One region of the Rhizobium sp. P44RR-XXIV genome, then DNA from elsewhere that is predicted to be linked to it. Evidence: predicted binding sites of a transcription regulator. Region 1 holds the regulator's gene; the other holds the start of a gene.

The links. The regulator PhoB, encoded in region 1, activates phosphate uptake and scavenging genes when phosphate is short. The targets are predictions, from matches to a motif close to TGTCATNNANCTGTCAT.
Region 2: pstS (phosphate ABC transporter substrate-binding protein PstS) is a predicted target of PhoB. The motif match lies at 11,371-11,387, and genes of this name have one in related genera.

Annotation. Positions count from the first base shown of each region.
Region 1 covers NZ_MPVZ02000025.1:287,642-302,626, forward strand. The annotation lists gene argF (ornithine carbamoyltransferase) at 1-334, opposite strand, end outside; gene BSK43_RS06730 (aspartate aminotransferase family protein) at 408-1,607, opposite strand; gene BSK43_RS06740 (GcrA family cell cycle regulator) at 2,034-2,582, shown strand; gene phoB (phosphate regulon transcriptional regulator PhoB) at 2,761-3,444, opposite strand; gene phoU (phosphate signaling complex protein PhoU) at 3,476-4,189, opposite strand; gene pstB (phosphate ABC transporter ATP-binding protein PstB) at 4,241-5,056, opposite strand; gene pstA (phosphate ABC transporter permease PstA) at 5,071-6,405, opposite strand; gene pstC (phosphate ABC transporter permease subunit PstC) at 6,402-7,883, opposite strand; gene BSK43_RS06770 (substrate-binding domain-containing protein) at 7,944-8,978, opposite strand; gene phoR (phosphate regulon sensor histidine kinase PhoR) at 9,164-10,390, opposite strand; gene ppk2 (polyphosphate kinase 2) at 10,671-11,552, shown strand; gene BSK43_RS06785 (hypothetical protein) at 11,570-12,817, opposite strand; gene BSK43_RS06790 (nitronate monooxygenase family protein) at 13,132-14,091, shown strand; tRNA gene BSK43_RS06795 (tRNA-Thr) at 14,228-14,303, shown strand; gene BSK43_RS06800 (hypothetical protein) at 14,450-14,911, shown strand; gene BSK43_RS06805 (class I SAM-dependent methyltransferase) at 14,949-14,985, opposite strand, start outside.
Region 2 covers NZ_MPVZ02000028.1:1,327,216-1,342,200, forward strand. The annotation lists gene hupB (DNA-binding protein HupB) at 135-410, opposite strand; gene lon (endopeptidase La) at 612-3,032, opposite strand; gene clpX (ATP-dependent Clp protease ATP-binding subunit ClpX) at 3,454-4,731, opposite strand; gene clpP (ATP-dependent Clp endopeptidase proteolytic subunit ClpP) at 5,028-5,660, opposite strand; gene BSK43_RS23660 (GGDEF domain-containing protein) at 6,054-7,316, shown strand; gene pstB (phosphate ABC transporter ATP-binding protein PstB) at 7,448-8,284, opposite strand; partial or broken gene pstA (phosphate ABC transporter permease PstA) at 8,314-9,166, opposite strand; gene pstC (phosphate ABC transporter permease subunit PstC) at 9,178-10,149, opposite strand; gene pstS (phosphate ABC transporter substrate-binding protein PstS) at 10,224-11,195, opposite strand; gene BSK43_RS23685 (cupin domain-containing protein) at 11,510-11,854, opposite strand; gene BSK43_RS23690 (metalloregulator ArsR/SmtB family transcription factor) at 12,107-12,466, shown strand; partial or broken gene BSK43_RS23695 (arsenate reductase ArsC) at 12,482-12,580, shown strand; gene arsB (ACR3 family arsenite efflux transporter) at 12,655-13,719, shown strand; gene arsC (arsenate reductase (glutaredoxin)) at 13,716-14,138, shown strand; gene arsH (arsenical resistance protein ArsH) at 14,113-14,841, shown strand; gene BSK43_RS23715 (O-acetylhomoserine aminocarboxypropyltransferase) at 14,886-14,985, opposite strand, start outside.

The DNA of each region.
Region 1 (14,985 bases):
GGCGCGAATGATCGGTCGTGCGGATCATGATCGCATCGACGTAGCGCGACAATACTTTCGCCGTGTCACCGATCGTCTCGGCGCGGCCGAGCTGCATCTCGGTTCCCGACAGGAACAGCGTCTCGCCGCCGAGCTGGCGCATGCCGACGTCGAAGGATACGCGTGTGCGGGTGGAAGGCTTCTCGAAGATCATCGCAAGCATCTTGCCGGCGAGCGGCTTGTCGGCCGTGCCGGCCTTCAGTGCCTGCTTTCGCACGATCGCATCATCGATGATGTTGCGCAGATCGGCGGCTGCTACGGCCGAGAGGTCGAGAAAGTGTTTCGGAGAAGCCATGTCCTTACCTGTACTCCAGAAAAAACAATAACGCCCGCGTGGGGCACGAACGCCCCGACTGCGGGCGCTGAATTCAAGCTGATTTCTTGACGCGAACGGCGCGCGCGCGCTCTGCGGCGCGCTCGATACGGGCAAGGCCTTCGCGCGCTTCCTCGGCGGTGACGATCAGCGGCGGCAACAGACGGATGACGTTATCGCCAGCCGGGACACCAAGCAGATGTTCGGCGCGGATCGCCTGCAAGAGGTCCGCCTGCGGGATAGCCGCCTTGATGCCAAGCATGAGGCCTTCGCCACGAATATCCTCGATGATATCCGGGAAGCGATCCTTGAGCGAGGCGAGGCCCTGGCGGAAGACCAGTGCGATATCGCGCACATGTTCCAGGAAACCATCGGCCAGCACGATATCAAGCACCGCATTGCCGACTGCCATAGCCAGCGGATTGCCGCCATAGGTCGATCCATGCGTGCCGGCCTTCATGCCGGAAGCCGCTTCGGCCGTTGCCAGGCATGCGCCGAGCGGAAAGCCGCCGCCGATACCCTTTGCGACCGCCATGATATCGGGCTTGATACCAGCCCATTCGTGGGCAAAGAGCTTGCCGGTACGACCGACGCCGGACTGCACCTCGTCGAGAACCAGCAACAGGCCGTGCTCGTCGCAGATCTGGCGGAGACCACGCAGGAATTCATTGGTCGCCGGGCGGATACCACCCTCGCCCTGCACCGGCTCTATCAGGATAGCGCCCGTCGCCTCGGTAATGGCTGCGCGCACGGCATCGAGATCACCGAACGGTACCTGATCGAAGCCGGGAGCCTTCGGACCGAAGCCTTCGATATATTTTTCCTGGCCGCCGGCCGCGATCGTCGCGATGGTGCGGCCATGGAAGGCACCTTCGAAGGTGATGATATGAAACTTCTCAGGATGCCCCTTGGCGAACTGATAACGCCGCGCCGTCTTGATGGCGCATTCCAACGCTTCGGCACCCGAATTCGTAAAGAACACCTTGTCGGCGAAAGTGGCTTCCGTCAGCCGCTTCGACAGCTTTTCCTGGCCAGGCACCTCGTAGAGGTTGGACAGATGCCAAACCTTGTCAGCCTGCGCCTTCAGCTCGGCGACAAGATGGGGATGAGCATGACCGAGCGAATTGACCGCCACGCCGGCTGCAAAATCGAGATAGCGTTCACCGCTTTCAGTGATCAACCATACGCCTTCGCCTCGCTCGAACCGCAGCGGAGCTCGCATGTAGGTATCATAAAGCGGCGCGGTCTCGGCCATGGCCATATCTCCTCGATCACAACTTTAAGGACCAATCGCTTCGTTTTTACGAAAGGGGTCCGAAAAAATCAAAAATGCCGCCTTGCGGCGGCCCGGTCACTATTGTTGTTTTGCACCGCGATGTCAACAAAACTGGCGCTTTAGCAGGTGCGAGAAAGTGCTTGCGCGCAAAAGGGATACGTTCGGCGCCGCATATTGCAGAAATGCCACGCCCGGACAGCAAGTTGGGGAAAACCTCGAAATCGATTCCTCAAGATTCCCGCGACTCTTGTCACGGAGTCTGCCTCACACTAGGTTAAAAACCAATTGCTAGACTGCATGCGGCGGAACTAGTCACCACAATTTTAGAGCGTTTCGTGCCTCGATCCCCATGCGAGGCAATGGTGAGGGATTCTGCCATCGGAAACGCGACAGCGGAGACAGGGCATGAATTGGACAGACGAACGCGTCGAGAAGCTGAAAAAGCTATGGTCCGAAGGGTTGAGCGCCAGCCAGATCGCGGCACAGCTCGGTGGCGTCAGCCGTAACGCCGTTATCGGCAAGGTGCATCGCTTGAACCTTCCCGGCCGAGCGAAGGCTGGCGGTACGACGGCGGCGGCTCGCACGCCGAAGCGCAGCGCCACGGCGCCGCGGGCTTCGAACTATCAGGCGCGCGTCGCAACCCGCACGGTTACCCGCCAGCAGGGCGCAACCATGCTGAAGGAAGAGGTCGAGATCGATACGGTCAACGAGATCCAGTATCGCCCGGCTGCCAATGTGGTCGTTCCAATCTCCCGGCGCCTCGGCCTGACGGAGCTGACGGAGCGCACCTGCAAGTGGCCGGTCGGCGATCCCCTGAAGGACGATTTCCACTTCTGCGGCAACGAGAGCCCGGATTCATCGCCCTACTGCACCTACCATCAGCGCCTGGCCTACCAGCCGGTGCATGAACGGCGCAGGCCAGCTCAGCGCGCGGCTGAGACACTTCATCACTGAGATAAAGAAACGGGCCCTTTGGGGCCCGTTTTCTGTTTCCGCCGCGACTGCATAATTCCTTAAATCGGAACCGATTTGAGGGAAAATTATGCAGAATTCTAAGATATTACAGCGACCTTAACGCGTCTTGAAAGACGCGTGGCGCTGTAATGTTGAGTGCCTGATCGGGTATTCCCGCTCAGGCCTCCATGGAGTAGCCCGCGCCGCGAACGGTGCGGATGACATCCTGCATATTGGAGAAGTTGAGCGCCTTGCGCAGGCGACCGACATGCACGTCGACCGTGCGTTCGTCGACATAGATATCATGCCCCCACACGCCGTCGAGCAGTTGCGAGCGCGAGAAGACGCGGCCCGGCGAGGACATCAGGAATTCCAGAAGACGGAATTCGGTCGGTCCCAGCCGCACTTCGCGGCTCTTGCGGTGAACGCGGTGCGTCTCGCGGTCCAGCTCGATATCGCCACAACGCAACACCGTGGAGAGAACCTCCGGACGGGCGCGCCGCAGCATCGCCTTGACGCGAGCCATCAGCTCGGGTGTCGAGAACGGCTTGACGACGTAATCGTCCGCGCCAGTGGAAAGACCGCGCACGCGCTCGCTTTCCTCGCCGCGGGCCGTCAGCATGATGATCGGCAGGCGCTCCGTCTCCGGCCGCATGCGCAGCCGGCGGCAGAGCTCGATGCCGGATACACCGGGGAGCATCCAGTCGAGGATCAGAAGATCGGGAATGCGCTCCTGGAGACGCAACTCGGCTTCATCGCCTCTGAGGATCGTGTCGACCTCGAAGCCTTCGGCCTCGAGATTGTAGCGCAGCAGAACGCTGAGCGCTTCCTCGTCTTCTACAACAGCAACTCTCGGAACCATGCGCCTATGGTCTCCTTTCTTCGCTTTCGGATTATTCCGTCACTGCGCCGACGGTATTGGCGGTATCGTCCTTCGGGCGCTCGCCTTCGGGCTGAGCACCCGTCGCCATGTAATAGATCGTCTCGGCGATGTTGGTGGCATGGTCGCCGATGCGCTCGATGTTCTTGGCGCAGAAGAGAAGATGCGTGCAGGTGGTGATGTTGCGCGGATCTTCCATCATGTAGGTCAGCATCTCGCGGAAGAGCGAGGTGTACATCGCGTCGATTTCCTCGTCGCGTTCGCGGATCGACACGGCCTTGTCCGGCGAGCGTGTGGCGTAGACGTCGAGGACTTCCTTGAGCTGGCTAAGCGCCAATTCGGAAAGGTGCTCGATGCCACGAGCCAGGCGACGCGGAACGCCCGTACCCTGCACGGCGATGACGCGCTTGGCGGTGTTCTTGCCGAGGTCGCCGACGCGCTCCAGATCGGAAGCGATACGGATCGAACCCATGATCTCGCGCAGGTCGGCAGCCATCGGCTGACGACGGGCGATGGTGACGATGGCCTTGTCGCCGACTTCCCGCTCGGCATGATCGAGGATGACGTCGTCGGAGATGACCTTCTGCGCAAGACCAGTGTCGCTCTGGACCAGCGCCCGAACGCTGTCGCTGACCATTTGCTCGGCCAGGCCGCCCATTTCCGCAATACGGCGCGTCAGGAACTTCAGGTCTTCGTCATAGGCAGAGAGAATGTGAGTGGAGACCATTTTTCTATCCTCAAGGTGAACTGTGTGAAAGGAGCCGCGCGCACGGCATCATCAACCAAAACGGCCCATGATGTAATCCTGCGTGCGGAAATCGTCGGGATTGGTGAACATCTTATCGGTATCGTTCTCCTCGACCAGATGGCCGAGATGAAACATTGCGGTACGTTGCGACACGCGGGCTGCCTGCTGCATGGAATGCGTGACGATGACGATGGTGAAGTTTTCGCGCAGCTCGTGGATCAGATCCTCGACCTTGGCGGTGGCAATGGGATCGAGCGCCGAACAGGGCTCGTCCATCAGAATGACCTCCGGGCTGACCGCGACGGCACGGGCGATGCACAGGCGCTGCTGCTGACCGCCCGAGAGGCTCGTGCCGGCATCATGCAGCCGATCCTTCACCTCACCCCACAGACCGGCCTTCTGCAGGCTGGTTTCGACGATATGCTCGAGATCAGCTTTCGAGCGATGCAGACCATGGATGCGAGGGCCATAGGCTACGTTCTCATAGATCGACTTCGGGAACGGATTGGGCTTCTGGAAGACCATGCCGACCCGCGCGCGCAGCTCCACAACATCAATGTTGTTGTCGTAGACATCCTGATCGTCGAGCGTGATCTTGCCGGTGACGCGGCAGGTCTCGATCGTATCGTTCATGCGATTGAGGCAACGCAGGAAGGTGGATTTGCCGCAGCCCGAAGGACCGATCAACGCCGTAACCGTATTGGCACGGATGTTCAGGTTGACGTCGAAGAGCGCACGCTTGTCGCCGTAGAAGACGGACACGTCCTGGCCGATCATCTTGTAGGGGATCGTCGTCATCTTCCTGGCCAATGCTCTTTCACTTGCGGCTTCCGTCATCATGTTCATTCGATCGCCCTCCCCTACCAGCGCCGTTCGAAGCGGCGGCGCAGCAGGATCACGCCGATATTCATCGCAACGAGGAAGAAGAGCAGGACGATGATCGCCCCGGAGGTTCGTTCGACGAACGCCCGTTCGGCTTCACTCGCCCACATGTAGATTTGCACCGGCAGCGCCGTCGAAGGATCGAGCGGCGATGCCGGGTAGTTGGCAACGAAGGCGACCATGCCGATCAGGAGCAGCGGCGCCGTCTCGCCGAGTGCATGCGCCAGTCCGAGGATGGTGCCCGTCAATATGCCGGGCATGGCGAGCGGCAGGACGTGATGGAAGACCATCTGCATGCGCGAGGCACCGAGGCCAAGCGCTGCGCTGCGGATCGAGGGCGGCACCGCTCGCAATGCCGAACGTGTGGCGATGATGATCATCGGCAACGTCATCAGGCTCAGCACCAGGCCGCCAACCAGCGAGGCCGAGCGCGGCAGGCCCATCATGTTGATGAAGACCGAAAGCCCGAGCAATCCGTAAACGATCGAGGGCACGGCCGCCAGATTGTTGATGTTGACCTCAATGAGGTCCGTCAGCCGGTTCTTCGGCGCGAATTCCTCCAGATAGATCGACGCAGCGACGCCAACGGGAAGCGCCAGAACCAGCACCGTCAGCATCAGATAGAGTGAGCCGATCAGTGCGACGCCGAGTCCGGCAGCCTCAGGGCGGCTTGAGTTGCCCGACACAAACAGGCCGCTGTTGAAGGCTTCGTGCAGAGCGCCGCTCGCAGTCAGCTGCTTCATCCAGCCGAGCTGCCGGTCCGACACCTTGCGATCCTTCTCATCAACCGTCAGGTCGATCTGTCCCTTGTTGGCGGAATCGATGTTGGCGCTCGCGAGGACGGTGAGGTTTTGCGTCGTCCCCACGATCGACGGATTGGCGGTCACCTTGTCACGCAGCACGATCCTGGCGCCATCCGACACCATGGCGGTTGCCTCGCGCACGAGCGCACGGTTGGAAGGGTCGATATCAAGCGCTTTTACCAGGGCATCGCGGATCAGGACCGGATAGTTGGCGACCATCAGCACCTTCGGGTCGCTGGCGCGCTTGCCCGTGGGGTCGATGACCTTCTCGGTGAACTCGATCGGCAAGGTGATCGACGTCTGCACGAAGGCCGTATAGCCGTTTCGAACCACGGTCGACACAAGCGCCAAAAGGAAGACGAGGCCGAAGACGACAGCAGCGAGGCCATAGGCACGAAAGCGGCGTTCGGCGGCATAACGGCGCCTGATGCCGATATCGCGTCGCACAGGCGCGCCGGGCGCCAGTCCACGCGGAATAGTCTGTGACGAGGAGGATACGACGCCGCTCATTCGTACTGCTCCCTGTAGCGGCGGACGATGTAGAGCGCGTAGACGTTCAGGCAGAGGGTCAGGCAGAACAGCGTTATGCCGAGCGCGAAGGCGACCAGGGTCTGCGGCGAGGTGAACTCCAGATCGCCGGTCAGCTGATTGACGATCTTCACTGTCACCGTCGTCATGGGCTCGAAGGGATCGAGCTGCATGCGGGCGGCAACGCCTGCCGCCAGCACGACGATCATCGTTTCGCCAACCGCCCGTGATGCCGTCATCAGCAGCGCACCGACGATGCCCGGAAGTGCCGCCGGCAACAGGACGCGTTTCACCGTCTCGGATCGCGTGGCGCCCAGACCGAGCGAACCGTCACGCAGCGAGCGCGGCACGGCCATGATGATATCGTCCGACAGCGAGGAGACGTAAGGGATCAGCATGACACCCATGACGAAGCCGGCGGTCAGCACGCTCTGCGCCTCAATGAAGCTTCGATAGCTTCCCGTCATCAGACCATTGATCTCGGCCGAGATGTCCCTGAGGAAAGGCCCGACCGTGACGAGGGCAAAAAAGCCGTAGACGATGGTGGGAATGCCGGCCAGCACTTCCAGCATGGGTTTGGCAATGGAGCGCACACGGGTCGATGCATATTCCGCCATGTAAATTGCGGCGAACAATCCGATCGGTACGGCAAACAGCATAGCGACCAAGCCGATATAGATCGTGCCGGCCAGCAACGGGATCAGGCCGAAGGTGCCCGATGTCTGTGAGCCGGCACCGGTAAAGCGCGGATCCCAGACCGTGCCGAAAAAGAATTCGCTGGCGGGCACCATGCTGAAGAAACGGGCCGCTTCCGAGAGCATCGAAACGACAATGCCAACCGTCGTCAGCACCGCGATGGAGGATGCGACGATCAGGGCGCCGAGAATGACCTGCTCGACGCGGTTGCGGGCGCGAAAGCGCAAGGCGATGGCGCGCAGACCATGGATTGCACAAAGCAATGACAGCAGGATCGCCGATGCGGACATCACTGTCCGGCTGACCTCGCGCATGCCGTTATACTTGTTGGCGGCGTCGATCATATAGCCCGTCGGGCGAACCGCGAGCGGCACGCCCTTCTGCGCCAGAAGCAATTGCAGGTCGGCCGAGCCACCGTCGACGGCGGCGAGCTCCTGATCATCGAGAAGGCGCATGCCGTGGGCGATGCTGCGCACCATGCCGTAGCTGAGATTGAGCTCTGCCGCCGGGAGGCTCTTCACCTCCTCCGGAAACGACTTGATCACCAGCCGATCAATGACGATCGGGCTGACGATCAGCCAGACGCAGACGAGCGCCAAAGCCGGCAGAACCGCCCAGATCGCGGCATAGGCGCCATGATAGCCAAGCCGGGAATGCATCGACGAAGATCTGCCGTCGGATAGCGCAGTCGCCCTCACACGCCCAAGCACGAAGGCAAGGGCGCCGATGACCGACAGGCACAACAACAGCAGCGATACGCTCATTCCCACTCCCCGGCAAACGCCGGTGCGGATGCAACCCGCACCGACGCAATCTCAATGCACTTACATGATCTTCCCGTTGGCGAAGTCCTTGCGGATCTGGTCGCGCTCGCTATCCGGAGCAGGCACAAGGCCATATTCCGCCAGCGGGCTGTCCGGTCCGATCATCTGATCGCTCGTGAAGAAGTCGACATATTCCTTCAGGCCCGGGATGACGCCCAGATGTGCCTTCTTGACGTAGAAGAACAGCGGACGCGACACCGGATAGGTGCCGTCTGCAATCGTCTGGCCCGACGGCACGATGCCGCTGACGGTCGCGACTTTCAGCTTGTCGGCATTGTTCTGGAAGAAGTAGAGGCCGAAAACGCCGATGCCGTGCTTGTTGGCGTCGATGCGAGCCAGCGTCTCGGGGTAGTCGCCGTCGATATCGACGGCAACGCCATCCTTGCGCACGGCAACGCATTTCTTGGCCTGTTGGCCGGCATCTGAAACCGTCGCCTTGATGACGTCTGCCGCGCCGGAAGCCTTGCAGCCGGCCGCCAAAACCTTCTCTTCGAAGACTTCACGCGTGCCATGCTTCTCGCCCGGGATATAGGCCGCTATTTCGAAATCAGGCAGCGCCGGATTGATCTGCGACCACTTCTTGTAAGGGTTTGCAACCAGCTTGCCGTCAACCACCACCTCGGCGGCGAGCGCCTTGTAGAGATCGACAGGTTCGAACTTGATATCCGGATTGCTCTTGTCGAAGGCGAAGACGATGCCGTCATAGCCGATCTTGACCTGCTGGATATCGGCAACACCGGCAGCCTTGCAGGCCTCGACTTCGCTATCCTTGATCGGGCGCGATGAATTGGCGACATCGATGGAGTCCGTGCCGACGCCCTTGCAGAATTCCTTCAGTCCGGCGCCAGAACCACCCGACTCGACGACCGGCGTCTTGAAATTGGTAAAGGTCTCGCCGAAGCTTTCTGCAACGATCTTCGCATACGGGAAAACAGTAGACGAGCCAGCGATTTGAATCTGATCGCGAGCCGCGGCGACACCAGCAAAAGCGGTCGACGCAACCATTGCAAGAATGAATAGTTTCAAAGCATTCATAATGAATCCCCCTGGCAAGCTTTGAAGAGCGCTGCGACGAATGCCACATCCGCCAGTTTCAGCATCTCTTTTCTACTGACCAAGCACCGCCCTTTTATGTCAGGCGAGTGAAACAATTATGACAAGCTATCCATTTGAAATACATGAGATAAAACACGCCAAAAACGGGCGATTCACAGAGGCTTTCAGAAACGGACCGTGAAGTCCGTTCCCTTGCCGACTTCCGACTTGACGATCAGCCTGGCGCGATGGCGCGTCAGAATGTGCTTGACGATGGCAAGCCCCAGGCCCGTACCCTTCTTGGAACGGCTGTCCTCAACGTTAACGCGATAGAAGCGCTCGGTCAGGCGCGGCACATGTTCCGCGGGTATCCCCGGACCCTTGTCCGAGATGATGACCTCGACCGCCTGGCCCGGCTCGTTCAGCAGCGAGACTTCGACTGACTTGCCCTCCTGGCCATATTTGCAGGCATTCTCGATGAGATTCTCAAAGACCTGCACCAGTTCATCCCGGTCACCCAGCACCTCGACCTTGCCGGAGGGAACATTCAGATTGATCGTCACATCGAGATCGCCGGCAAGCGGCAGCAACGAGTCCCGTACATGGCCGAGCAGCGGCACGAGATCGACCTTCTGATCCGGTGCGAGATGCGATTTCAGCTCCAATCGGGATAGAGACAGAAGGTCGTCGACAAGCCGGCTCATGCGCGTGGTCTGATCGAACATGATGCCAAGGAAGCGCTGCTGCGCCTTGATATCCGATTTCGCCGGACCCTGGATGGTTTCGATGAAGCCGCGCAACGAGGCAAGCGGCGTGCGCAGCTCATGGCTGGCATTGGCAACGAAATCGGAACGCATGCGATCGATATGCCGAAGCTCCGAAATATCGCGGAACGACAGCAGGAAAAAGGAGCCCAGCTCGGCGTCGGATGGCGGCAGGTCGACTGGCGCGATGCGCACGATATAGACGCGCTCGGAAGGCAGGCGCTCGGAATGCTCGATCTGGTTTGGCGTGTTGGTCGCGATCGTCTCGCGCACCATGTCGAGCAGGCCGGGGGAGCGCAGCTTCGACGAAATATGGGCTCCGATCGGAAAGGCGCCGAAGGCCTTTTCGACGGCGGTGTTCTGCACCAGCACCGATGCCTCGCGGTCGATGATCAGTACCGGAATGTCGAGCGCGGCCAAGCCTGCGAAGACGGTATTGAGCAGGACGCCCGAATCGGCCGGTTCACGCTCGGCCTGCGACGGCACGACGATCCGCTCCACCAGCGGCGGGCGGATCAGCGCGACGATGACCACGATAGCCCAGATCCAGAACACGGCGCCGGTATTGATGTTTTCCATGAGCGCGAGTGCGGCGATCAGCGTCGCCAAAATCAGGATGGCACTCTCCTGCCGCAGCCGTACTGCCAATTTCCTGACAAATGACCATTCGTCTTCCAACTGCGCCCGTCCCTTCGCCTGCCATCATGGAATGCTGGATTCCGCCTATTAGCCGGGATTCATGACAGAAGTATTCGGCTCCATCCACAGAAGCCGCCAACTCACAGCAATAAATATAGCCGGCAAATGAGGCGAACAGCAAAGGGGTTGAAACTATTGAATAAAAGCCCCAGTTTGCCTGAGGAGCTTTTTTTGCCGCGTCAAAGCGGTGAGATTAACGGAACGTAAACAACCGAGGAGCCGGGGATATATGGGAGAGGAAGCCAAGAGCCGCGCGGTGAAGCTGGACATCCATGGCACCAAGCGCATGTTCGATGTCGATGACCCCGTACTGCCAAGCTGGATCGACGACGAGGCACTGACCTCGGGCGACTATCCCTACAAGAAGAAGCTCAAGGAAGAGGATTATCTGGAAGAGCTGGAAAAGCTGCAGATCGAACTCATCAAGGTGCAGTTCTGGCTGCAGGCGACCGGCAAACGGGTAATGGCAGTGTTTGAAGGGCGAGACGCGGCCGGCAAGGGCGGCTCGATTGCCGCAACATCGGCGCATATGAACCCTCGCCTCGCACGCGTCGTGGCATTGACCAAGCCGACGGACCGCGAAGCGGGACAATGGTACTTCCAGCGTTATGTCGCGCAATTTCCGACGGCCGGCGAATTCGTTCTGTTCGATCGCTCATGGTACAACCGCGCCGGCGTCGAGCCGGTCATGGGCTTCTGCACGCCGAAACAATACGAGCAGTTCCTGAAGCAGGCGCCGCAGATGGAAAAGCTCATCGTCCAGGACGGCATCTACTTCTTCAAATTCTATCTCGATATCGGCAGAGAGATGCAATTGAAGCGTTTCCACGACCGGTGCCACGATCCGCGTGCCGTCTGGAAACTATCCTCCATGGATATCGCCGCCCTGCCGAAGTGGAAGGATTACGGCGAAAAGCGCGATCGCATGCTGAAGGATACGCACACCGATTATGCGCCATGGACCGTCGTGCGCGCCAATGACAAGCGTCGTGCTCGCCTGAACCTTATCCGCCACATCCTGCTGGCGCTCGATTATGACGGCAAGGACAAGAAGGCCATCGGCGAAATCGACGACAAGATCCTCGGCACGGGATCGGACTTTCTGAAATAGAAGGCAGCAGCCCGGGCCTATTGCCCGGGCAGGACGCGGATGGCGTAGACGTTGACGCCGCGGGCCTTGCCGTCCAGATCGCTATTGATGATCAGACGGCCGGGGCTCGTCGGCGCTAGCGACCGATCGAAACGAACCTGGAACAACGCATCCGTCTTCTGACGGCTGACCGTGAAGCGGTGACGCCCACAGCTGCCGAGCGAACCGAAATCGCACTCCACGGTAATCTGCGTCGGCGCGTCGGAGGTCGATTGCAATGTGAGCGCGACCGTCGAAGGCTTGCCGGCCATCTGCTGCAGCACGGTGACCGGCACTTCGACGGAGGCATTGCCGTCAGAGCCGCTGCTAAGCGAGGTCAGCCGCACGGCCGGCCCTTCGTTCTCCGAGACATTCTCAGCCTTCGCCTGCGTACTGGTCGTAACCTTCGAGGCTTCGGTCGGCTTCAGCACTTCGATCCACTCTTCGGAAAACCTGTTCTGCGGATCGATGGTCGCCAGCCCCGGATTGACCGGACCGCTATTGTCGTCATCCGCCGTGTCGTCGTCGGCATTATCACCGCTGAAGTCCTGCGAATCGACATGGGCCGGGGGATTGCGGACGCTCGTATCCCTTTGCGCCGCCGACATCAGCACGCCCGAGGTCTTGATCCACCAGGCGCCAACACCAAGGAAGGCGAGCAGGATGCAAAAGACCAGCAGGCGTGAGAAGAATTTGCGCGGCTTGCGGCGAACGGCAGCACGCTCCGGTTTGAAATTCATCGATCGGGTGTTTGCCGGTGCGGCTGCCGCTACCGGTCGCATGTCGCTATCGGCACCGAGATGATCGGCCGGGCCTGCACGCATATCGCCGAAATCACCCGCCGATGCCGGAGGTTCGGAGGCCTCTGATTCCACGGAAGCGGCGGTGGGAGCGGAAAGGGGCGGATCGCGGGTTTCGCCGCTCACGCTCATGACCGGCTCTTGCCGCTGCACCGGCTGCTGGGGCACGGGGCGCGCTGCGCTCGGAGAGACATGCGGCGCGCCAAGCTCGGGCGAAACGGATAGGTTCTCCGCCGGGCGAGTGCGCTCCTGCGCCTCGATCTCGCGGATTGTTTCCTCCAGCCGCTGGCGCTGCGCGGAGACGACATTGATATCAGTAATATCCTGCTTGCGGAGGCCGGCTTCCAGAGCCTGCCGTGCCGATTGATAGATACGAGCCCGGATTTCCGGATTGGCGCGATCGGACCGGTCCAACGCGCTTCTGATAGCCGTTTCTAATCCGCTCACATCAGGTCCTTTACTCTCACTCGCAACATACCTGCAGACTCTACCGACAAGACGGCCAAGGTCTTTATCATTCGTTAACCGGATTCGGTAACGCCCTGTCCGTCAATACGCAAGCCTTCGACCAAAGCCACAGGCACTCGGGCGGGGATAAATGTCAAAGACGACACAATTGCGATGGCTGAATGGTGGTCCGGTAGGGATGGCTTTCGCGAAGGTTGTGCAGGGGCGCAGTTCGCTATTGCCTCTTTCCAGCCATGTGGACATCTGCTAATTCTTTGACGTTTTCGTAAACGTCAAAGAAAGGGATGATGTTCATGGCCCTCCCCTCAATCCTGACCGAGCGCCTGCGGTTGCCGGTCGTGGCCTCGCCGCTGTTCATCATCTCGCATCCGGCGCTGACGCTGGCACAGTGCAAGGCGGGTGTCGTCGGATCGTTTCCTGCCCTGAACGCGCGCCCTGAAAGCCAGCTCGACGAGTGGCTCGCCATGATCACCGAGGATCTTGCAGCCTATAATGCCGCAAATCCCGAGCGTCCGGCAGCTCCATTTGCGGTTAATCAGATCGTCCATACGTCAAACAAGCGGCTGGAACACGATCTGATGCTTTGCGTGAAATACAAGGTGCCGATCGTCATTTCGTCGCTCGGCGCCGTGCCCGAGGTCAATGCGGCCGTGCATTCCTATGGCGGCATCGTGCTGCACGACATCATCAACAACCGTCACGCCAATTCGGCGATCCGCAAAGGCGCCGACGGGCTGATCGCCGTTGCCGTCGGGGCCGGCGGCCATGCCGGCCAGCTCTCGCCCTTCGCGCTGGTCCAGGAAATCCGCGAATGGTTCGACGGCCCGCTGCTGCTCGCTGGGGCCATCGCCACCGGTGGCGCCGTTCTGGCGGCCCAGGCAGCCGGCGCCGACATGGCCTATATCGGCTCGCCCTTCATCGCAACGCAAGAGGCCCGCGCCGTCGACGCCTACAAGCAGGCGATCGTCGATGGCACTGCTGCCGATATCGTCTATTCCAACTATTTTACCGGCATCCACGGCAACTATCTGAAGCCCTCCATCGTTGCCGCCGGGCTCGATCCCGACGAGCTCCCGGAAGCCGACCCTTCCAAAATGGACTTCGAAGCTGCCACGACCGGCGTCAAGGCATGGAAGGATATCTGGGGCTCCGGCCAGGGTATCGGTGCAGTCAAAGCCATCCAGCCCGTCGCCGCGCTTGTCGATCGGCTGGAGGCGGAATATCGCCAGGCGCGGGCGCGGCTGGCGCTTTGAACAGGCTGAAAACGGGCTGTTCTCCCACAGACTTTTCGCTTTTTTACCAAATGGCGATTTGGACGCTTGAAATCTGGCCGCATAGACTGTATCAGCGCCATGCAAATCGCGGGGCCAAATTGAACGCCCCTTGAATGCCGCTTTAGCTCAGGTGGTAGAGCACATCATTCGTAATGATGGGGTCGCAGGTTCGAGTCCTGCAAGCGGCACCATTCTTCAAAAAAGCCAACACAGAATGCACCACGCTGCGGTTGTTAATCACCCGTAACTCGGTGTTCATGGTTGCTTCATTGGCCAGGTGAAGTTTTGCTACGGTGCCAACCAATGATGACTGCTGTCGGAGGCTTTTATGAATTTCATGACGACAATCACTGCCATCGTTTATCTGGCAGCCACCGGGATGGCGTTGGCAGCTCCAACACATCTGCTCTGCAAGGGTGATGGCAGTGACACCGTCTATGTGCACTTGAATTCCAAGAAGCAGTTCGGCCATATCCTCAATTGTGTCGGCGGGCCGTTCATCACTGACATGACCGCTTGCGCACCCGATGGCGGCTATGGCCTGTCGGCTCCCAGCGGAACAGCGGCCCTGGTCGGCGTCGTCATGCGCCCGAAGGACTATCAGCGCCACCTTGGCGGCGTCACCGGGTTCACCCGACAGGGAGACGACGTGACCTTCACCGGAGGCGTCATGGGCTCAAACGGCCTGCAAACATCCTGGACCTTGAAGCTCGATGCGGAAGGCAATGCCGTCGTTCGCGACAAGGCCGGCTCGACACCCTATAAATGCGAGCCATACGCGCCTGCTGGCTCCAACTAAGCCTCTTCGGAATCAGCACGTGCGGCTGCTGATGCGCTCAGAGCCGCTTCAGGGAAAACGAGAAATGTCCCTGG
Region 2 (14,985 bases), on a different contig from region 1:
CCTTATTTTGATGGTCACGGCTGCTGAACGAAATCCAGCCGTTCCCTATCTCAAAATAAAAAAGGGCCCGCTAAGGCGGACCCTCAATGTTTTTCACCCGCAAGGCTAACGCCTCGCAGCGGGTGAAAACGAAATCAGCTGTTGACCGAGTCCTTCAGGCCCTTGCCGGGCGTGAACTTCGGCACGTTGCGGGCCGCAATATCGACCTCAGCGCCGGTGGATGGGTTACGGCCCTTCGTGGCTGCACGGTGGGAAACGGTGAAGCTGCCGAAACCAGCGAGGCGAATGTCGCCGCCCTTCTTCAGTTCAGCCTGGACGGTCTCGAAAACAGCGTCAACAGCGGAAGCAGCGTCAGCCTTCGTGATACCGGCCTTCTCGGCCACTGCGGACACGAGCTCATTCTTGTTCATGTTTCCACCCCTTTCTTTGGTATGAAACGACTTATCGGTAAGCGGGGTGCAAGTACGAATGCTCTTACCCGCCGCAACCCCAAAAGCCCTGCAAATCAAGGAAAAGCAAGCGTTACCAGCCGCTTTTCACAAAAAAAGACCGGCAAAAATGCCGGTCTTTTCGTCATTTATGACAATTCGACAGAATTGAGGCGATGAGCCTCAATGTGCGATCGTCGCACCTACATCGTCGACGCCTTCGACCGTTGCAATCACGGGCGTTTCGACCGTGCCATCCCATTCGATCGGCTCGGGCCGGCGAACAAGCGCATGCTTGATCACCTCACCCATGCGCGACACGGGAATGATCTCCATCCGGTTCTTCACGTTGTCCGGAATCTCCGCCAGATCCTTGGCGTTTTCTTCCGGGATCAGCACCTTCTTGATGCCGCCACGCAGAGCCGCAAGCAGCTTTTCCTTCAGGCCGCCGATCGGCAGCACGCGGCCGCGCAGCGTGATTTCACCGGTCATGGCGACATCCTTGGAAACCGGGATGCCGGTCATGATCGAGACGATCGCGGTTGCCATGGCAACACCGGCCGACGGACCATCCTTGGGCGTCGCACCTTCCGGCACGTGCACGTGGATGTCGCTCTTGTCGAAGCGCGGAGGCTCGATGCCGAAATCGACGGCGCGCGAGCGGACATAGGATGCCGCAGCGGAAATCGATTCCTTCATGACTTCCTTCAGGTTGCCGGTCACGGTCATGCGACCCTTGCCCGGCATCAGCACGCCTTCGATCGTCAGCAGTTCGCCGCCAACCTCGGTCCATGCGAGACCGGTGACAACACCGACCTGATCTTCGCGTTCGGCTTCGCCATGGCGGAAGCGCGGCACGCCGAGATAGTCCGGAACGTTCTCACCCGTAACGGCAACCGACTTGGTCTTGCCCTTGATGATCTCGGTGACCGCCTTGCGGGCGAGCTTCATCAATTCGCGCTCGAGGTTACGGACGCCGGCTTCGCGGGTGTACTGCTGGATGATGACCATCAGGGCATCGTCGCTGACCGAGAATTCGCTCGGCTGCAAAGCATGTTCCTTGATGGCCTTCGGCAGCAGGTGCCGCTTGGCGATCTCGCGCTTTTCATCTTCGGTGTAGCCGGCGATACGGATGATCTCCATGCGGTCCATCAAGGGCGCAGGGATATTCAAAGTATTCGCCGTCGTGATGAACATCACGTCCGACAGATCGTATTCGACTTCCAGGTAGTGATCCATGAAGGTCGAGTTCTGCGCCGGGTCCAGCACCTCAAGCAGAGCCGAAGACGGATCGCCGCGATAGTCCTGGCCGAGCTTGTCGATTTCGTCGAGCAAGAACAGCGGATTGGACTTCTTGGCCTTCTTCATCGACTGGATGACCTTGCCGGGCATCGAGCCGATATAGGTGCGGCGGTGACCGCGGATCTCGGCTTCGTCACGAACGCCGCCAAGCGCCATGCGGACATACTCACGGCCGGTCGCCTTGGCGATCGACTGGGCGAGCGAGGTCTTGCCGACGCCCGGAGGTCCGACGAGGCACAGGATCGGCCCCTTGATCTTGGTCGCACGCGCCTGGACGGCCAGATACTCGACGATGCGCTCCTTGACCTTGTCGAGACCGAAGTGATCGGCTTCGAGGATCTTCTCGGCATTGTTCAGATCAGCCTTCACCTTCGACTTCTTGTGCCAGGGGATGCCCAGCAGCCAGTCGAGATAGTTGCGCACGACGGTTGCTTCAGCCGACATCGGGCTCATCTGCCGCAGCTTCTTCAGCTCGGCATCGGCCTTTTCCTTGGCTTCCTTCGACAGCTTCGTCTTGGAGATGCGCTCTTCCAGTTCGGCCATCTCGTCGCGGCCTTCCTCGCCGTCGCCGAGCTCCTTCTGGATCGCCTTCATCTGCTCATTCAGGTAGTATTCGCGCTGGGTCTTCTCCATCTGGCGCTTGACGCGCGAGCGGATGCGCTTCTCGACCTGCAGAACCGAAATCTCGCCTTCCATGAAGCCGAGCGCCTTTTCGAGGCGAGCCTTGACGCTGGTGGTTTCCAGCATCTCCTGCTTCTCGGTGATCTTGATCGACAGATGCGATGCGACGGTGTCGGCCAGCTTCGAATAGTCGTCGATCTGGCTGGCAGCACCAACCACTTCCGGCGAAATCTTCTTGTTGAGCTTCACGTAGCTCTCGAATTCGGAAACGACCGAACGACTCAGCGCCTCAAGCTCGACCTGATCCTCTTCCGGCTCGTTGAGCGTATGCCCGAGAGCTTCGTAGAAGTCTTCACGGCTGGTATATTCGTCGATCTCTGCGCGCGCACGGCCTTCGACCAGCACCTTGACGGTACCGTCGGGCAGTTTCAGCAGCTGCAGAACATTGGCAACCGTGCCCACCTTGTGGATCGCGTCCGGTGCGGGATCGTCGTCACTGGCATTGATCTGGGTGACCAGCATGATCTGCTTGTCGGAACCCATGACCTCTTCCAGCGCGCGAATGGATTTCTCCCGTCCGACGAACAGCGGCACGATCATGTGTGGAAAAACCACGATGTCGCGCAACGGCAATACCGGATAGGCAATGCTCTCATGTGCCGCAGACGTTTTCTTAGTCATGTTATTTCCTTTCCGTCGTCCCGTTCCCGGGCTCTCTGCCAGCTGGGGGAGGATTAGCCGGCTCTCTCACTTGATAAACAAGTGGAGCTTCACATTACCTATTTCAAGTCACGCGAGACATGCCACCGTCACACGGCAGCCCCGCTTGTTTACGAGGAGGAACGCAACAACAAACACCGAAGCCCAGCCACTCAAACAATCACTGGCGAAGCGGAATCCGAAGGAAAATACCGGGCTGATGCCCAAATCACCGGATGCTCCAGAATCATGCCATGATGGCCGCAGCAGGCGCTCTTCACAACCAGCTTTGATGGCATTCCCATCAGCTTATCCAAGACTTTATCAGCAAACTGTACGATTTTTCAAACAGAAAGGGGCCCGTCCATGACGAGCCCCTGATTCGTGATCGTCGATGAAGACATCAGGCCGTTGCGTTGGCCTTTTCTTCCTGCCGATCGGCATAAATGTAGAGCGGACGAGCGGAGCCACGGACGACTTCCTCGGAGATGACAACCTCGCGCACGCCTTCCAGCGCCGGCAGGTCGAACATGGTGTCGAGGAGGATCTTTTCCATGATCGAGCGCAGGCCGCGAGCGCCCGTCTTGCGGACGATCGCCCTACGGGCAATCTCACGCAGCGCGTCTTCGTGGAAGGTCAGTTCGACATCTTCCATCTCGAACAGGCGCTGGTACTGCTTGACGAGAGCGTTCTTCGGCTCCGACAGGATCTGGATCAGCGCATCCGCATCCAGGTCTTCCAGCGTCGCCAGAACAGGCAGACGGCCGATGAATTCCGGGATGAGGCCGAACTTCACCAGATCTTCCGGCTCCAGTTCGCGCAGCACTTCCCCGACGCGACGATCATCCTGCGCCTTGACGGTGGCGCCGAAGCCAATCGAGGTCTTCTCGCCACGGGCGGAGATGATCTTGTCGAGGCCGGCAAAAGCGCCGCCGCAGATGAAGAGGATGTTGGTCGTATCCACCTGCAGGAACTCCTGCTGCGGATGCTTGCGGCCGCCCTGCGGGGGAACCGAAGCGACGGTCCCTTCCATGATCTTCAGCAGAGCTTGCTGTACGCCCTCGCCCGACACGTCGCGCGTGATCGACGGATTATCCGACTTGCGGGAAATCTTGTCGACTTCGTCGATGTAGACGATGCCGCGCTGGGCGCGCTCGACGTTGTAGTCGGCAGCCTGCAGCAGCTTGAGGATGATGTTTTCGACGTCTTCACCGACATAACCGGCTTCGGTCAATGTCGTGGCATCGGCCATGGTGAAGGGCACGTCGATGATGCGGGCGAGCGTCTGGGCCAGATAGGTCTTGCCGCAGCCGGTCGGGCCGACGAGCATGATGTTCGACTTCGCCAACTCGACATCGCCGTTCTTCGACGCATGCGCGAGGCGCTTGTAATGGTTGTGAACGGCAACCGACAGGATCTTCTTCGCCTGGCGCTGGCCGATGACGTATTCGTCGAGAACCTTGATGATGTCCTGCGGTGTCGGAACCCCGTCACGCGACTTCACCATCGAGGATTTGTTTTCCTCGCGGATGATGTCCATGCATAGCTCAACGCACTCATCGCAGATGAAGACGGTCGGTCCGGCAATCAACTTGCGGACTTCATGCTGGCTCTTACCGCAGAACGAACAATAAAGCGTGTTCTTCGAGTCGCCGCCGTTGCTGCCGCTGACTTTGCTCATATCACTTTCCTTCCAGCACGCCGCCAATTTCCAAGCTGAAATCGCGGTCCACTCAATGCGCCCGCCGGACCTGCCCCTCGTTACTGGCAGATCGCGGCGCCCTTCGGGGTACTGAACGCAGGCCCGGCTCACCGGAACTGCGTGGCAACGATTCCCCTTCGAATGCCGAATGCCATGTCACAAAAACGCTACATAGCATGAATGCCTACTATTACCGCGTTCTCTTCCACATTAAACCCCTATTCGTTCACAAATGGGATAGAACTGTGGCATGGAAGGCACCGTCACGTGGATAATCACGCGGCGGTTTCACCTTCCATTTCGGTACGCGACGTCAATACCTTGTCGATCAGACCCCATTCCTTGGCCTCATCCGAGGACATGAAATGGTCACGATCGAGCGTCTGCTCGACCTCTTCGTAGGTCCGGCCGCAATGCTTGACGTAAACTTCGTTCAGGCGGCGCTTCATCTTGATGATGTCGCGCGCGTGGCGTTCGATATCCGAAGCCTGCCCCTGGAAACCGCCCGAAGGCTGGTGAACCATAATACGGGAATTCGGCGTTGCGAAACGCATGTCCTTGTCGCCGGCTGCAAGCAGCAGCGAGCCCATGGATGCGGCCTGCCCGATGCAGAGCGTCGAAACGGCAGGCTTGATGAATTGCATCGTATCGTAGATTGCCATGCCGGCGGTCACGACGCCGCCCGGCGAATTGATGTAGAGCGCGATTTCCTTCTTCGGGTTTTCTGCCTCGAGGAAGAGAAGCTGTGCGCACACCAATGTTGCCATGTGGTCTTCGACCGGGCCGGTCAGGAAGATGATACGTTCTTTCAGCAGGCGGGAATAGATGTCGTAAGACCGTTCCCCACGGTTGGTCTGCTCAACAACCATCGGCACCAGAGCCATAGCTGTATCAACTGGATTTCTCATGTGCGTCCTTTACCAAGCTTGCCCCGGCGACAAAAACACCGGGAATCGAATAAAATTCCTTTATCCCTACATAGAGTGTCCCTGCCCTGCACTTCAAGACGCATGAAAGCATAACCTCAAAAAGCACTAATGCCCCAGGAAGCGTTGACAAAGCATTTCTAATGGCCGTTTTTGTAACGCCAAGTGGCTAAGGACGGCGCCAGGCACAACCCACCGCTTTTCCCGGCAGCAGGATGAAGAAAACGTGAAGGACCATGCCATGCGGCAAGCGCGCGGCCACAAGTAAAATTTACCAAGACACTTAAGGAACTTACCATCTTATTCGGTAAGGATAAGCTCATTACAGGAACCGTCCCGCCTTTCGCGCAGACGAGAAGACCCTGGCCGGGAGAAATGCCGATCGTGCTTAACATGACCACAGGGCTGACCATCTGGTGTTCCGAAGCCATCACCCTGGCAACCGTGCTCCTGCTTGCCTGGCGCCATGACCGCCAATCCCCCGCCTATCTGATGTGGGCCCTGGGCTTTAGCGTCAGCGCTATCGGTTTTGCCATGGTCGCGGCTCGCGGCATCATTCCTGACATATGGTCGATCCAGATCGGCAATGCCGTCGCCCTACTTGGTGAAAGCGCCTGGATCGCCGGTTTCCGCTGGATGGACAAGCGCAGGCTTGAATGGTCGGCATTGATGCCGCCAGCCATCTGGCTTGTCGGCGTCAGCCTGCCGTGGGTCAGCGACAACTTCGTCAATCGCGTCATTCTTTACGATCTCGCCGGCGCCGCCGGCGCAACTTTGCTTGCCTTTGCCGTCCATCCGGGCGAAGGGCGCCGGGAGCCGGCGCGCGGACAGCTCGGCGTCGTTTTCATGACGCTTGCCTGCTTCTGTTTCCTCTCCGGTGTTTGGATGTCATTGCTGAGGCCAACCCTGGAAGAGGCCCTGATCTACCGTGGCTACGCCGCGCTCGGCTATGCACTCATTGTCATTGTCGCCATCGTCTTGAACGGCAAGCTGCTGATGGAACGCTCCGAACGCCGCTGGCGGGCAATTTCCATCACCGATACGCTGACGGGTGTCCTGAACCGGCGCGGCCTTCAGGAGAGCTACGATATTCTCGTCAGTGACAAACAGCGACAGCCACAGAAGCTTGCCGCATTGCTGTTCGATCTCGACCATTTCAAATCGATCAACGATCGCCACGGCCACCAGACCGGCGACATGGTCCTCACGGAGTTTGCCCGTATTGCGCGCCAATTCGTTCCGCGCAATGGCGCATTCGGCAGGATGGGCGGCGAGGAGTTCGTAGCCTTCGTGCCGATAGACGATCAGGCGCAGGCGGAAGCGCTGGCGGAAACCATTCGTGCCGATTTCTGCCGTGTTCCATTGCTCGCGGGTCCTTCGCTGGTGTCGGCGACAGTTAGCGTCGGCCTTGCGATGATGCCGCGCGACACCGTCAGCTGGGACCGGCTCGTCTCGTCGGCCGACCGCGCGCTTTACGCCGCCAAGCGCGCAGGGCGCAATTGCACCATCGTCTTCAACGAAGCGGAAACCGCAAAGGCGGCAGATACGCCGCCCGATACGGATGGCGGTGAACTGGTGCCGACGATCGAAGACCAGATTCATGCATTACGGCGTCTGGGCAAGCTTGCGGGGATGTAACCGCCGCGTCTTCCTTAACGGACGAGTTGCGGCTCGGTGATCGGAAAACAGAATTCCCGCTGCGAAAATGCAAAATGGCGCGCTTGATCAGCGCGCCATTGCAAATCAACGAAAGCGATGCCTAGGTCGTATCAGCCGTAACGACCGGTGATATAGTCTTCCGTGCGCTTGACCTTCGGTGCCTGGAAGATCTGCTCGGTGGCGCCATATTCGATCAGCTCGCCAAGGTACATGAAGGCGGTGCTGTCGGAGATACGGCTGGCCTGCTGCATATTGTGCGTCACGATGACGATCGTGAACTCGCCCTTCAACTGCGACACCAGTTCCTCGACCTTGGCGGTCGAGATCGGGTCGAGAGCCGAGGTCGGTTCGTCGAGCAGGAGGACTTCCGGGCGAAGGGCAATGGCGCGGGCGATACAGAGGCGCTGCTGCTGACCGCCGGAAAGGCCAAGTCCGCTCTGGTGCAGCTTTTCCTTCACTTCGCTCCACAGTGCCGTTTCCGTCAACGCGGCTTCGACGCGAACGTCCATCTCCGCCTTTGAGATCTTTTCATAGAGCCGGATGCCGAAGGCAACGTTTTCATAGATCGTCATCGGGAACGGCGTGGGCTTCTGGAACACCATGCCGACCTTGGCGCGCAGATCGTTGAGATCGACGTCCTTGGTGAGAATGTTGCGGCCATCCAGCAGGATCTCGCCCGCAACCGTCTGGCCGGGATAAAGATCATACATCCGGTTGAACGTGCGCAGCAGCGTGGACTTGCCGCAACCCGAAGGGCCGATGAACGCGGTGACCGCATTTTTGCGGATGTTCATATTCACGTCCTTCAGAACGCGATGGCCGTTCTGATAGGTGAAATCGAGTTTCTTCACCTCGAGTTTCGCGAGCGCACCGAGATCCGACTGGGACGCGGCGTCCTTCCCCGGCTGTGCATTGACGCTCTGGAAATTGCTGTCGCTCATGTTCATGGTCTCATTCCTATCGTTCGGCGGCTGCGTCATTGGCGGCGCCCACTCAAGACACGGGCAAGGATGTTGAGGGCGAGGATGGCTACGGTGATGATCAGCGCGCCGGCCCAGGCCAGTTGTTTCAGATCCTCGCCTGCATCGGCGGCGAGCGTATTGATCGCAACCGGCAGCGTGGCAATTGGACCGGTCAAGCCTGCATTCATAAACTTGCTGTAGCCGGCTGTGAAGAGAAGCGGTGCGGTTTCGCCGCTGATGCGGGCGACGGCCAGCAGGATACCGGTGAGAATGCCCGTCCAGGCGGAACGGTAAATCACCATCACCATGGATTTCCAGCGCGGCGCGCCGAGCGCGGCAGTCGCCTCCCGAAGCGCATTCGGCACGAGTAATAGCATGTCCTGTGTGGTACGGTTTACCACAGGAAGGGCGATCAGCGCCAGCGCGAGAATGCCGGCGAAGGCAGAGTTGCCGCGCATGGGCACGACAACCGCACCATAGACAAACACGCCGATGATGATCGAAGGCGCGGACAGCAGGATGTCGTTGAGGAACTTGGCGGCCTCGGCAAGCTTGCTGCCGTTGGCATATTCGACCAGATAGGTGCCGGCGAGAATGCCGATCGGCGCGGCGATCAGGATGGCGCAGCCCGTGACCAGCACGGTGCCGTAGATCGCGTTGATCAGGCCGGCCGCGCGAGCCCTGTGCCGGGATCGACATGGTGAACACGTCAAGGCTCAGCGCCGATACACCGCGGTAAACCAGGCTGACAAGGATCACGCTGAGAAAGAATATGCCGAGGACGGCCGCGATGAAGCACAAGGCCATCATCACCCGGTTCTTTCCGTAACGCCGCGACACGATGTTCTGACGAATTGCATTTTCCATGGCTTTTTCCCTCAAAGCGCGTCGCCGCGGCCGATCATCCATCTCGCCACCGCAAGCACGCAGAAGGAGAGGACGAACAGGAGCAGGCCGAGCGCAATAAGGCTCGACAATTGCAGACCGTCGGCATCGCCGAAGTTGTTCGCGATCTGGGCGGAAATGGTGGTGGACGGCGAGATGATCGACGATTGCAGACGGCTGACCGACCCAATGACGAAGGTGACGGCCATGGTTTCGCCAAGCGCGCGGCCGAGGCCGAGCATGATGCCGCCGACGAGACCGCGTCGTGTGTAGGGGATCAGGATGTAGCGAGCCACTTCCCATGTCGTCATGCCCATGCCGTAGGCGGATTCACGCAGCATCGGCGGCACCGTTCCGAACACGTCACGGGAGATCGCGGTGATGAACGGCAGGATCATGACGGCCAACACGAGGCTTGCCGTCAGCAGGCCGACACCCGGTGCCGGCGGCTGGAAAAGCAGGCCGATAATCGGCACTTCGCCGATCGTCATGATAAGAAACGGCAGAATATAGTTCTGCATCAGCGGCACGAGAATGAACAAGCCGACGATGCCGTAGATAATGGAGGGAACGCCAGCCAGAAGCTCGATGGCCGTGCTGATCGGACGTCGTAGGCTGCCAGGGCAAAGTTCCGTGAGGAAGATGGCGATGCCGATGCCCAAGGGGACGGCAATCAGCATGGCGATGAGCGAGCTCACCAGCGTGCCGACAACGGCAGGTACGGCGCCATAGATATCGGCAGGAGCACTCCACTTCGTGCCCCATAGAAACGAAAACCCGAAGGCCTGGAAGGTCGGCAGGGCATCGATGATGAGAACCACGATGATTGCCAGCAGCAGAAGCACGACAAGAGCAGCCGAGCCAAGCGTCATAAAGTAGAAAATCCGGTCTTGTATCCGGAATTTCCTGGTGCTGGCGCTGGTATCCAGTCCCTGGAAGCCAGCCGTCTGAGTCGCATCAGCCATCGATTTCCCCTTGTCCTGTCACGAAGGCGGACAGGGCCATGCCCTGTCCGCCGTAACTTTTAACTCAGCACAGATTACTTCGTGCCGAAGTCCGTCTTCCAGGACTTCTCGACGATCGCAGCAACGCTTTCCGGGATCGCGAGGTACGACAGGGCGGTTGCGTCCTTCTGGCCATGCTCATAGGACCACTTGAAGAACTTCAGCGCTTCTTCGTTGAGAGCAGGATCAGCCGGCTTCTTGTAGAGCAGAACCCAGGTCGAAGCTGCAATCGGCCAGCTCTTTTCGCCCGGCTGATTGGTGATGATCAGGTTGAAGTTCTTGGCCTTGGCCCAATCAGCGTTGGAAGCAGCAGCCTTAAAGGTGTCGAGGCTCGGCTCGATAACCTTGCCGGCAGCATTCTTCATCTTCGCAAAACCGATGTGGTTGGCGACGACGTAGGAATATTCAACGTAGGAGATCGAACCAGCCGTCTGGTTGACTGTGGTGGAAACGCCTTCAGAACCCTTGGCACCGAAGCCGACCGGCCATTCAACAGCCGTGTTCGAACCAACCTTTTCCTTCCACTCCGGCGAAACCTTGGCCAGGTAGTCGGTGAAGTTGAAGGTCGTGCCCGAGCTGTCGGCGCGATAAACGACCGAGATCGGAGCGGAAGGCAGCTTCACGTCGGGGTTGAGAGCCTTGATAGCCGCGTCGTCCCACTTGGCGATCTTGCCGAGGAAGATGTCAGCCAGCGTCTTGCCGTCGAGAACGAGTTCGCCCGGCTTTACGCCAGCAACGTTATAGGAAACGACGATACCGCCGGAGATCATCGGGAACTGGGCAATGCCGTTCTTCTCGAGGTCAGCGTCGCTCATCGGCTTGTCGGAAGCGCCGAAGATGATGGTCTTGTCGAGGAGCTGCTTGATGCCAGCGCCCGAACCGACCGACTGGTAGTTGACGACATTGTTCGTCGCAGCCTTGTAGCCTTCGGCCCACTTGGACAGAACCGGAGCAATGAAGCTCGAGCCGGCGCCCGTGATGTCGGCAGCCGAGGCCGAAACGGACATAGCCGCGATGAAGCCTGCAGTCAGGCAGAGCGAACGAAATTTCTGATTCAACATGATTGAACTCACTTCCCAGAGTGATGAAAGGATGGCAAGCAGGAGCTGAGCACGGAGTATCCCATCGGTTAAGAACCCCACCTCAATCTCCTAGCGACAGTGATGGCTCTAATGCCGCATTGTTTCAGTTTGATGACAGTTTAATGAAGCGGCGGTGACACAACCTGCGGCAATCATCGCGGCCGATGCGGAACCCCATGGAATGGGCCGCTTCGGGCAATTCGCAACATCGAACTTCATGTTTTGATTCAACAAACTTTTCAAAGTCGGATCACATAATCCTTGCGAGTCGTTTCAATGACTTCCCATGTCCCCTTGAAGCCCGGCTTCAAGATGAGACGGTCGCCTGTGCGCAGATGAAAAGTCTCGCCGTCGTCTGCCGTCACGATTGAGTAGCCCGAGAGGATATGGAAGTATTCCCACTCGTCGTAGATGATCTTCCATTTGCCCGGCGTCGCCTCCCATATGCCTGCATAAAGACCGCCATCGGCCTCTTCGAGGTTCCAAGTGCGAAACGCGGGAGCCCCCGAAACGAGCCGATCTGCGGCAGGCGTTCCCGCTTCCGGTTCGACGCCATCGATATCCAGTCGCAGATATGTCGTCATGAATGCCTCCTCATTGCTCGCCTGCATTGCTTTTCTCGTAGCTGCCGGATCGAGACAAGCACGAAACGACAGGCCGTCAAAGATAGCCCATCGGCTTTTTCAGCCCTTTGCCGGATTGCGGCGCCTCGAAACAGGTGAGCCAGACGAATACCGCGACGCGGCCAGGCCGCTTCGGTCTTGAAGATAATCAAATGCAGGAGGCAGTCACGGCTCTCCAGTTGACAAGATCTATATATCCATTATTCTGGATATATGGAATCAACAGATGCAATTGCGGCGCTGGCCGCCCTGGCGCAGACGACAAGGCTCGAAACCTTTCGCCTGCTGGTCAAATCAGAGCCGGATGGAATCCCGGCGGGCGAACTGGCCCGAATGCTTGATGTCCCGCAGAACACGATGTCCGCGCATCTGGGAACCCTGTCTCGAGCCGGCATCGTGCGAAGCGAACGCCGGAGCCGCTCCATTATATACCGCGCTGATCTCGAAGGCTTTCGGGCACTGACGCTGTTCCTTCTTAAGGACTGCTGCGGGGGAAATGCGGAATTGTGCGCGCCCTTGATCGCCGATCTCACGCCATGCTGCCCGCCGGCGACCATTCGACCTCCGACCTAACCACGGAACATGACCATGACCGCCAGGACCTACAACGCGCTCTTCTTGTGCACGGGCAATTCCGCACGCTCTATTCTCGCCGGGTCGATGCTGAGCAAGGCGGGCGGCAGTCGCATAGCGCAGGAACACAAGCTTCGGCAGATCAGCGCCCTTGAAGGTGCATCGGTCAAATCCGAGAAGGCAGGCTGATGTCCACTTTCGAGAGATATCTGACCGTCTGGGTCTTTTTGTGCATTGTTGCCGGCATCGCTCTTGGCCACCTAGTGCCCGGTGTATTCCATGCCATCGGCGCAGCCGAAGCTGCCAAGGTCAATATTCCCGTGGCCATCCTCATCTGGCTGATGGTCATTCCGATGTTGCTGAAGATCGATTTCGGTTCACTTGCAAAGGTCGGAAGCTATTGGCGCGGGATCGCTGTTACGCTGTTCATCAACTGGGCCGTCAAGCCGTTTTCGATGGCTCTGCTGGGCTGGCTGTTCGTCGGCTGGCTATTCCACCCCTTCCTCCCGGCAGATCAGATCGATTCCTACGTCGCGGGGCTGATCATCCTTGCCGCGGCACCTTGTACGGCCATGGTTTTCGTCTGGAGCAATCTGACCAGAGGCGAGCCTCACTTCACACTTTCCCAAGTGGCGCTGAACGACGCAATCATGATCGTGGCCTTTGCGCCGATCGTGGGATTGCTGCTTGGGCTATCCGCCATTACCGTTCCCTGGGATACATTGATGATCTCGGTGGCGCTCTACATTCTCATTCCCGTGGCGATCTCGCAGATTATCCGCAGATATCTGACAACCGAGGGGGCGACTCGCGCGCTGGACGCCCTCCTGGCAAAGCTGCAACCGCTATCCCTCCTGGCATTGCTGGCAACTCTCGTTCTTCTGTTCGGCTTCCAGGGAGAGCAGATTATCGCGCAACCGACGATCATCGCGCTACTGGCCGTTCCGATCCTGATCCAGGTCTATTTCAATTCAGGGCTCGCCTATTTGCTGAACCGCATGTCCGGAGAGCAGCACTGCGTGGCCGGTCCGTCGGCCCTGATTGGTGCCAGCAACTTTTTCGAGCTCGCAGTGGCGGCAGCGATCAGCTTGTTCGGCTTTCAGTCGGGCGCAGCGCTTGCGACCGTCGTCGGCGTCCTCATCGAGGTTCCCGTGATGCTCTCGGTCGTCTGGATCGTGAACCGTTCCAAAGGCTGGTACGAGGCCAGCCCCGCAGTCATCAAAAATACAGTCAGCGAAAGGACGTCATCATGAACGTCACCATCTACCACAATCCCGCCTGCGGGACCTCCCGAAACACACTGGAGATGATCCGGAACGCCGGGATCGAACCCACAGTGATCGAGTATCTGAAGACGCCGCCATCGCGGGAACAACTGACCAAACTGATCTCCGACGCAGGCCTTACCGTCCGCCAGACGATCCGCGAGAAGGGAACACCCTATGCTGAACTTGGCCTCGACGACCCGACCCTGACGGACGAGCAATTGATCGATGCCATGCTCAAGGACCCCATCCTCATCAACCGCCCTTTCGTGGTTAGTCCACTCGGAACACGGTTGAGCCGGCCATCCGAACTCGTACTCGATATACTTCCGGACACCCATAAGGGTGAATTCATCAAGGAAGACGGCGAGAAGGTCCTCGATGAGAAAGGCAAGCGCATTGTCTGAGACATTCCCCGCCCTGGACGCCCGGCACCTGCATCAGCCGGATCTCGATGCCCTTCGACCGGCATTCTCGACGCATAGACCGCGAATTCTAATCCTCTATGGTTCCTTGCGCGAGGTCTCCTATAGCCGTCTACTCGCCCATGAGGCCCGCCGCCTGTTGGAACGCCTTGGGTGCGAGGTCAGGATGTTCGATCCCAAGGGCCTGCCCCTCCCCGACGAGGCGCCGGCGAGCCATCCGAAGGTGAAGGAACTTCGCGAGCTTTCCGAATGGTCCGAAGGTCAGGTATGGGTCAGTCCGGAGCGCCATGGAGCCATGACGGGCATCATGAAAGCGCAGATCGACTGGATTCCGCTCTCCATCGGTTCCGTCCGCCCAACGCAGGGAAAGACCCTGGCCGTCATGGAGGTGTCGGGCGGCAGCCAGTCCTTCAACGCACTGAACCAGATGCGTGTGCTTGGCCGCTGGATGCGGATGATCACCATCCCCAATCAGTCCTCGGTGGCCAAGGCCTATCAGGAATTCGATGCTGACGGCCGTATGAAGCCGTCGGCTTTCTACGATAGGGTCGTCGACGTCTGTGAAGAGCTGGTAAAGTTCACCATCATCACCCGCGACGCCTCGTCATATCTCACCGATCGCTACAGCGAGCGAAGGGAAACCGCCGCCAAACTCGAGCAGCGAGTTTCCCTGAATTCAATCTGACTTGGCGACACGCGGCGGGTTTTAACGCTTTGCCACCCGCCGCATCACACCTTCGCCAGCGCCTGCTCCAGATCGGCGATGATATCCTTGACGTCCTCGATGCCGACGGACAGGCGCACCACATCGGGCCCGGCACCGGCAGCG